DNA from 2 places in the Kitasatospora sp. NPDC056181 genome. Region 2 is predicted to be linked to the other one. Evidence: riboswitches for the same ligand, from Rfam matches in the RefSeq annotation. Region 2 holds a riboswitch; the other holds the start of a gene.
What was found. A riboswitch is a leader RNA that binds a small molecule or an ion and turns the genes downstream of it on or off. The one in region 2 is predicted to bind cobalamin.
Positions count from the first base shown of each region.

Region 1: it holds a riboswitch for cobalamin, as region 2 does, so the genes downstream of both, ACFC1F_RS27035 (CoA-acylating methylmalonate-semialdehyde dehydrogenase) here and ACFC1F_RS07700 (cobalamin biosynthesis protein) in region 2, are expected to answer to the same signal.

Region 1 covers NZ_JBHJUK010000081.1:26,716-31,177, forward strand. Annotated here, with positions in the region: gene ACFC1F_RS27025 (enoyl-CoA hydratase/isomerase family protein) at 1-38, opposite strand, end outside; gene ACFC1F_RS27030 (acyl-CoA dehydrogenase family protein) at 38-1,186, opposite strand; gene ACFC1F_RS27035 (CoA-acylating methylmalonate-semialdehyde dehydrogenase) at 1,183-2,682, opposite strand; cobalamin riboswitch at 2,884-3,075, opposite strand; gene ACFC1F_RS27040 (TetR/AcrR family transcriptional regulator) at 3,475-4,197, opposite strand; gene ACFC1F_RS27045 (amidase) at 4,340-4,462, shown strand, end outside.
Region 2 covers NZ_JBHJUK010000012.1:22,139-26,600, forward strand. Annotated here, with positions in the region: gene ACFC1F_RS07690 (putative cobaltochelatase) at 1-187, opposite strand, end outside; gene ACFC1F_RS07695 (cobyric acid synthase) at 180-1,697, opposite strand; gene ACFC1F_RS07700 (cobalamin biosynthesis protein) at 1,694-2,692, opposite strand; cobalamin riboswitch at 2,797-2,927, opposite strand; gene ACFC1F_RS07705 (XRE family transcriptional regulator) at 3,180-3,893, shown strand; gene ACFC1F_RS07710 (alpha/beta hydrolase) at 4,190-4,462, shown strand, end outside.

The DNA of each region.
Region 1 (4,462 bases), on a different contig from region 2:
CGCTGGACGAGGACCTCGTCGACGGTGTTCCCGGTCATCACGCGGCTCCGGTCAGGCCGCGGGCGACGATGACGCGCATGATCTCGTTGGTTCCTTCCAGGATCTGGTGCACCCGCAGGTCTCGGACGATCTTCTCGATGCCGTACTCGGCCAGGTAGCCGTAGCCGCCGTGCAGTTGGAGCGCGGCGTTGGCGACCTCGAAGCCGGTGTCGGTGGCGTAGCGCTTGGCCATCGCGCACAGCTGCGGCGCCCGGGGATCGCCCCGGTCCAGGGCGGTCGCGGCCCGCCAGAGCAGCGACCTGGCCGCCTCCAACTCGGTGGCCATGTCGGCGAGTCGGAACTGCAGGGCCTGGGCGTGCAGCAGCCGGGCGCCGAACGCCTCGCGGTCGGCCAAGTAACCGGTGGCCCTCTCCAGGGCGTCCTGCGCGCCGCCGAGGGAGCAGGCGGCGATGCCGAGCCGGCCGCCGTTCAGCCCTTTCATGGCGATCCGGAAGCCCTCGCCCCCGGCCCCGAGGAGCCGGTCGGCGGGCAGCCGGACACCGTCCAGCCGCACCTGCCGGGTCGGCTGCGCGTTCCAGCCCATCTTGTTCTCGTTCGGCCCGAAGGAGACCCCCGGGTCTCCGCGTTCCACGACGAACGCGGAGACCCCGCCTGCCCCCGGTCCACCGGTGCGGGCCATCACCACGTACACCTGCGAGGCTCCCGCACCCGAGACGAACTGCTTGACGCCGTCGAGGATCCAGTGGTCACCGTCCCAGCGGGCCCGCGTGGTCAGTGCCGCGGCATCCGAGCCCGCACCGGGCTCGGTGAGGCAGTAGCTGCCGAGTTGTTCGGCCGCGCAGAGGCCGGGCAGCCAGCGGGCGCGCTGGGCGTCGTCGCCGTAGCGGTCGATCATCCAGGCGACCATGTTGTGGATGGACAGGTAGGCGGCGATGGACGGGCAGCCGGTCGCCAGCGCCTCGAAGACGAGGACGCCGTCGGCGCGGGTGAGTCCGGAGCCACCGGACTCCTCACGGACGTAGACGCCGGCCAGGCCGACATCCGCCGCCTTGCGAAGCACGTCAACGGGGAAGTGCTTGGTCTGGTCCCACTCGACCGCGTTCGGGGCGAGGTGCTCGCGGGCGAAGGCCCTCGTCGTGTCCGCGATGGCGCGCTGATCCTCGGTGAGGTCGTGCACGGCGCTCATCCCATCGTCGGCATGGTGAAGCTCGCGCCCTCCTTGACCCCGGAGGGCCAGCGCGAGGTGACGGTGCGGGTGCGGGTGTAGAAGCGGATCGAATCAGGCCCGTGCTGGTTGAGGTCGCCGAACGCGGAGCGCTTCCAGCCACCGAAGGTGTGGTACGCGATCGGCACCGGGATCGGCACGTTGACCCCGACCATGCCGGTGTTCACCCGGCGGGCGAAGTCCCGGGCGGTGTCGCCGTCCCGGGTGTAGATCGCGACACCGTTGCCGAACTCGTGCTCGCTGGGCAGCCGCAGAGCCTCCTCGTAGTCGGCGGCACGCACCACGGTCAGGACGGGCCCGAAGATCTCCTCCCGGTGGATCCGCATGTCCGACGTGACCCGGTCGAACAGCGAGGCGCCGAGGAAGAAGCCGTCCTCGTGGCCATCCAGCCGGAAGTCCCGCCCGTCCACGACGAGTTCGGCTCCCTCCGCGACCCCGAGGTCCAGGTGGCCGCGCACCCGGTCCAGGGCGTCGCGTCCGACCAGCGGCCCGAAGTCGGCCGCCGGGTCGTCCGAGCGCCCGACCTTCAGTGCGGCGATCCGCTCGACCAGTTTCGCCACCAGGGCGTCCGCGGTCTCCTCCCCCACCGGGACCGCCACCGAGATCGCCATGCACCGCTCACCGGCCGAGCCGTAGCCGGCTCCGATCAGCGCGTCGGCCGCCTGGTCGAGGTCGGCGTCCGGCATCACGATCATGTGGTTCTTCGCACCGCCGAAGCACTGCGCCCGCTTCCCGTGGGCGGCGGCCGTCGCGTACACGTACTGCGCGATCGGGGTGGATCCGACGAAGCCGACCGCCTCCACCCGCGGGTCCCCCAGCAGGGTGTCCACCGCCTCCTTTCCGCCGTTGACCACGTTGAGCACGCCCGGCGGCAGCCCGGCCTCCAGGAACAGCTCGGCCAGCCGCAGCGGCACCGAGGGGTCGCGCTCGGAGGGCTTGAGGACGAAGGCGTTGCCGCAGGCCAGCGCGGGCGCGGCCTTCCAGAGCGGGATCATCGCCGGGAAGTTGAACGGCGTGATGCCGGCGACCACGCCGAGCGGCTGGCGCATCGAGTACACGTCGATGCCGGTGCCGGCGTTGTCGGTGAACTCGCCCTTCAACAGGTGCGGGATCCCGGCGGCGAACTCCACGACCTCCAGGCCGCGTTGGATGTCGCCGTGGGCGTCGGCCACGGTCTTTCCGTGCTCGGCGGAGAGCAGCCTGGCCAGCTCCTCCTTCTCCAGCTCGACCAGCTGCAGGAAGCGCAGCAGGACGCGCGCCCGCCGCTGGGGATTCCAGGCCGCCCACGCGGGCTGGGCCTGCGCGGCGTCGGCGATCACCGCCTCGACCTCGGCGCGGTCGGCCAGCGGCACCCGGGCCTGCACCCGGCCGGTGTTGGGGTCGTACACGTCGCCGAAGCGGCCGGACGTGCCGGCGGTGCGCTTGCCGGCGATGAAGTGGGTCAGTTCTCGGACCATCGGGTTCCTTCTCTCGACAGGGTTGGGGAGAGGAGGAATGGAGAGCAGCGCCATCGCCGGCGATCGGGCGCACGGTCATGCGTCGTCGCGAAATGGCGTTGTTGACCTACCGTCAGGCGCGGTGGCACCTGACGGTCGGCAGCACGGCAGCGGAACGGGAACAGCAGCCCGGAGTCATGCGTGTCGTCTCCATCCTCGTGGAAAACACGAACCACCCGCGGCCGGTATCCTGACTCCCGGATCACCGCGCGCCCCCGGGCCTTCCCGGCTGGCTGCCAGTGGCCTTCATCTGCGAGGACGAACTCCCCGGTCACAGTGGCGGGACCGTGCCGGACTCACACCGGCTTCCCTGACACCGCGGACCTGTCATCGACCATATAGTTGGACGTCCTAGTAAGTCCAGAGGTCCGGGTTCGCGTCGCGCCATCGGGATCCCACTGCGCCGAGCACCGCCCGGGTGGTGCGATCGACGCGGAGCACAGGTGGGCACGGCCCCTGGCGACAGCCTGACGTGCCGTCGGGATGGATGCCGCCCTCCTCGGACCCGCTCGGCCGAGACGGCCCCCGGACGCATGCCCCGGCCCGCCACCCGGATCATGGGCGCGCCCGGTCGGCTGGGCACTTCCACCCGCCCGGGCGCCGCGCCGGCGGTGCGGCCGCCGGGTGGTCACCGTCGGCGGCAGCCTCAGTAAGGGTGAGGGCCGGGGCCGGGTGCTGGGGCTCGGGCCGGCAGGGCGGCCGGCCGGCCGCGCTCTTGCCGATCCAGCGGGCCGCGTCTCCGTCGTCGACCCGTCACGCCCGACCGGTCGGCCGCAGTTCCCGTTCGAGAGCGGAAAGGGCGAACGTGTGCGCGGAGGCGTGCTGCCAGCGCGGGCGTCCGAACATCACGTCTCCGGACAGCCCGTTGAGCATGGCCACGGCCCTGATGACGAACTCGGACGGATCCACGTCGGCGAACTGCCCCAGGGCCCGGCCTTCGAGAAGGATGGCTTCCAGGTGCTCTTCCCAGGCGTCGGACAGTGCGGTGAGGAGCTGCCGGCCGGCGTCGTCGTGGCGCTGGGCCAGCACCTGCGTCCACAGCGCGTAGCGTTCGTCGCCCTGGTGGCGGGGCAGGTAGAAGCGGACGAACAGTGCCAGCTTCTCCGAGGGGGAGGCGGCCTGGTCCGCGGCCTGCTGGAACCGGGTCACGAGGTCCGCTTCGCTCCATGCGAGGACTTCGAGCAGGAGGCGGTCCTTCTTGCCGAAGTGGTACAGGATGTGCCCGGTGCTCATGCCGGCCCGCGCGGCGATGTCCGACATCCGCACGGCTGCGGGGCCCTTCTCGGCGATGGCGCTGATAGCGGCCCGCATCGCCCGTCCCCGCGCCTCGTCGCCGGTGGGCTGACGCTTCCGGTCGACCGAGGCCAGAGCCGGCTGCGGGGTGGCCCCGGGCTCCGCGTTCGGCGCGGGCCCGATCGCGTTCTTCGGTGAGGGGCGGGACTGCGGCCGTGTGGGCTCGTTCTCTGGCGTCGGCATGGCCTCACCTCGGTTTCTGGGGATCTAGATCCGTAGTCTAGACTGAAAATCTAGACAGTGCGACTGGAGCCCGAAGCCCGCGTGTGCGCGGTCCGACGCCCAGCGGTTCGCCTGTCCGACCCACCCTTCAGGAGGCACCCGCATGACGCGCGGATTCGACGTTGTGGAGACCTGTATCGCCGACCTGCGCGCGGCGCTGGAGAAGGGCGAGACCACCGCGGTCGCCCTGCTCGACGCGTACCTCGCGCGCATCGACGCGTACGAC
Region 2 (4,462 bases):
AGCCGTCGACGGTGGCGATGGACGGCAGCAGGCCGGCCAGCGCGCGCACCATGGTCGACTTGGCGGTGCCCTTCTCGCCGCGCACCAGCACGCCGCCGACGGCCGGGGAGACCGCGTTGAGCAGCAGCCCGAGCCGCAGGTCGGCCATGCCGACGATCGCGGTGAAGGGGTAGCGGACGTCACTCATGATTCTCCAAGGGGGCCCCGGGCGGAAGGAACGGCAGCGAACCCGCGGCCGGCACCCCGCCCTCGATCAGCTTCCACAGCGCGTCGGTGTCCGCGTGCTCCTCGATCAGGTCGCCCAGCCGGTCGAGCCGGGCCTCGCGCGCCTCGGCGAACAAGACGTCCGGCGCGGGCGTGAACGCCCGGCCCGACAACCCGGCCACCTCGCGCAGCAGTTCGCGCCGGAACCCGTCGTTCTCCAGCGCGCCGTGCCAGGTCGTCCCCCAGACCGAGCCCACCCGGCAGCCGTCCAGGAAGGCCTCGCCGCCCTCCACCGCGACGATCCCGTGGTGGATCTCGTACCCCTCGACGCGCTGCCCGTACGCCTCGCCGACCGGCCGGCCGAGCACCTTCTCGGCGCCGAACCGGACGTGCGTGGGCAGCAGCCCGAGGCCGTCGACGGCGCCGGCCTTCGACTCGACCTCGTCCACGATCTCCCGCGCCAGCATCTGGTAGCCGCCGCAGACCCCGAGGACCGGCAGCCCCGCCGCCGCCCGCGCCTTGATCGCCGGCTCCAGGCCGCGCTCGCGCAGCCAGGCGAGGTCGGCGACGGTGGCCCGGGTGCCGGGCAGCACGACCAGGTCGGCGTCGGCCAGCTCCTCGGGCCGGGTGGCCCAGCGGACCAGGACGCCCGGCTCCTGGGCCAGCGCGTCCAGGTCGGTGAAGTTGGAAAGCCGGGGGAAGCGCACCACGGCCACCCGCAGCACGTCCGCGCCGAGCGGCCCGCGCCCGGCGGTCCGGTCGACCACGGTCGACAGGTCGAGCGAGTCCTCGGCGTCCAGCCAGAGGTCCGGCAGCATCGGCAGGGTGCCCAGCACCGGGCGGCCGGTCAGCTCGCGCAGCATCTCCAGGCCGGGCGCGAGCAGCCGCGCGTCGCCCCGGAACTTGTTGACGAACCAGCCGGCCACGTGCCGCTGGTCCTCCGCCGAGAGCAGTGCCAGCGTCCCGTACATCGCGGCGAACACCCCGCCGCGGTCGATGTCGCCGACCACCACGACGGGTAGTCCGGCGGCGGTCGCCAGGCCCATGTTGGCGATGTCGCGGTCGCGCAGGTTGATCTCGGCGGGCGAGCCGGCGCCCTCGCAGACCACCACGTCGTAGCGGCGGCGCAGGTCGGCCAGGCACTCCAGGGCGCGCTCCAGCAGGACGGGCTTGCGCTCGCGGTAGTCCAGCGCGCCGACCTCGGCGACGGGTCTGCCGAGCAGCACCACCTGGCTGCGGCCGTCCGCGCCCGGCTTGAGCAGCACCGGGTTCATCGCCGCCTCGGGCTCCACCTTGGCGGCCTGGGCCTGCATCGCCTGGGCACGGCCGATCTCGGCGCCGTCGGCGGTGACGAAGGAGTTCAGCGACATGTTCTGCGCCTTGAACGGCGCGACGCCGACACCCTGGCGGGCCAGCCAGCGGCAGATGCCCGCGGTGACCACGCTCTTGCCCGCGTCCGAGGTCGTTCCGGCGACCAGCAGTGCGTTGCTCATGCCTTTCCCCTCCTGAGGGCCGCCCGGAGCAGCAGGTGCCCGGCGACGGTCGTACCCAGCGCCAGCGCGCCCACCCTCCGGGACAGCACACAGGCCCGCTCGATGTCGTCCACCCCGACCGGCCGCAGCTCCCCGCCCAGCACCGGCCGGTGCTCGACCCTTCCCCAGCCCTCGGCCGGGGGGACCCCCGGCCCGGGGGAGGCCCCGTCCCCGTACCGCAGGGTGCCGCCGAGGCGGACGCCGACCGCGCCGGCGAAGGCCGACTCGGCCTGGCCCGCGTTGGGGCTCGGGTGTGCGGAGCCGTCCCGCCGCCAGACCCGCCAGGCGGTCCGGGGCTCGGGCGCGGCGGCCACCGTCAGCAGGGCGGTCAGCCGGGCGCCGGGCCAGCCCGCCACGTCGTCCAGCCGGGCCGAGGCCCAGCCGAACCGGGCGTGCCGCGGCGAGCGGTGGCCGACCATCGCGTCCAGGGTGTTGACGGCCCGGAACGCCAGCAGCCCGGGTGTGCCCGCGACCGCGCCCCAGACCAGCGCGTTGACCACGGCGTCGGCGGTGTTCTCGGCGACCGACTCGACCACCGCGCGGGCGATCTGCTGCTCGTCCAGCGCGCTCGGGTCGCGCCCGCACAGGTGCGGCAGCCGCTCGCGGGCCGCCGTCAGGTCCCCCGCGGCGAGCGAGCGGCCGATGGTCCGGGCCTCGCGGGTCAGCGAGGTGCCGCCGAGCACCGTCCAGGTCGCGGCGGCGGCCAGCGCGGCCCGCCCCGCCGGGCGGCGGCCGAGGACGCGCTCGGCGGCCACCGCACCGGCGGCGACGGCGCCCACGCAGAGTGCGGTGTAGGCGGTGCCGACGGCCCGGTCGTCGCGCCAGAGCCGCTTCTCCAGCCGGCCGGCCGTACTGCCGAAGACGGCCACCGGGTGGCCGCGGCGCGGGTCGGCGAACCGGGCGTCGGCGAGGTACCCCGCGACGGCGCCCACGGCGAAGGCCGCGGCGCGGGTCAGCGGGCGCACGACGGACAGCAGAGGGCTCGGAAGGTCGGGGCAGCCTGCATCGCGTGCGTGTCCTCACTCAGGGTCCGCGCCCTGGATCGACGTACCGGGGGCGAGAGTCTCCTGGCTTCCGGGTCGGACGCACCCCCGGGCCTTCCAGCGGCTTCTGACGGCCCGCCGTGGCTGTTCCGAACGTGCTCCCCGGTGACAGTGGCGGGACCGCGCCGGACTCGCACCGGCTTCCTCTGCATGCCTCCGTATTGGCTGAAGGATCCCATCACGCGGCCGAACCGCGAGTCAACCAAGGTCACGGAGGGGTTGGTCACACGGTCTGCACGGTTCCCGCCCCGGTTTCGGCCCCGTCGCTACCTCTGATCATCACCCCCCGCAGGGGCATGACAGCCTGTGTGATCGTCCAGCGGCATGTAGACCCCTACAGCGGTGCTTCGTGCGTTCGGCGGCTGGGGCACCGAACCACCAGCCCCTACCGTCGGGTCCCATGCGACGCAGACAGCCCCCCGCCGTCCCTCCGGTGCCCTTTTCGCCCGCGGCCGCCCGCGCGCACCGCGCCGGCCTCGGCCTGACCCCGGAACAGGTGGTCGAGGGCATGGCCGCGCACGGGGTCCGGCTGGTGCCCGCCCACGTGCTCGGCTGGGAGGGCGGCGAGCTGCGCCCCGCCGAGGAGGAGTTCATCGCGCTGGCCCGCGCCCTCTGGTGCCCGCCGGCCCAGCTGATGGGGGTCCGCCCGGCCCGGCTGCGGGACTTCCGGGTCGCCCGCGAGCTCGGCCAGGAGAACGCCGCCCGCCGGATCGGCATGCCGCTGCCGCACTACCAGCGGGCCGAGGCCACCGACCGCTGGGACGGCGACGAGGAGCAGACCCACGCGCTCGCCCGGGTGCTCGGCCTGACACTGCGCGAGCTGGTCGCGGTGACGGGCCGTCGGGACGAGCTGGACCAGCGGCTGCGGCAGTGCGTGGACGGCCGCTGGCAGGCGCAGGTCCGGGCGATCGGCCGGATCGTGCCGGTGCACGAGGAGGACCTCGCCGCCGTGCTGGCGGTGCTGCAGAACGAGAACCAGGTCTCCTCCCACTGGGGCGCGGGCAGCTGGGGCTCCCCGGCCCCGGCGGCGCGGCACTCCGCGGGGCGGGAGCAGCCGCTCGACGAGCGGTTCTGGGAGCTGCTCGGCCGGCGGGACACCGAGATCCCGGTCTGACCGGAGGGCCGCACCCCGCGGCGACGCCGCGCCGAGGTGAAGCCGTGTCGAGGTGCCGAGGTGAAGCCGGGCCAGGTGCCGAGACGATGCCGTGCCGAGGTGACCCCGTCCCGGTGCGGCCGGTGCTCCTCGGCGTGACGGGCGTCCCGGTGGGTCCCGGTGGGTCCCGGTGCGGCCCGGGGGCCCGGTGTGGCCCGGTGTGACCCGGACGGCCGTGTCCGGTGGCCGGCCGCCGCCTCCGCGAGTGGACTGGTGGGCACACTGCCCAGTCCGCGACCTACAGAGCGGGGAGCGATATGCGTTGGGGAACCGCAGCCGTCGTGGCGGCCGCCGCCATCGGTGCCGGTGCCGGGGCCGCCGTGCTGGTCATCGGCCGGAGGGCGTCCGAGCGGATGGTCCACCGGGTGAAGGCCCCGGGCCGACCCGCCGGCCCCGTCCTGGTCAAGGCCCTCGCCTCCGGGCGCGTCACCTTCACCCGCAGTCCGGAGAGCATCCGCCCCGGCCGCTGGGCCGTCGAGTGGGGGGACGGCGGGCACGCCGTGGTCGAGGAGGTCCTGCACGAGGACGCG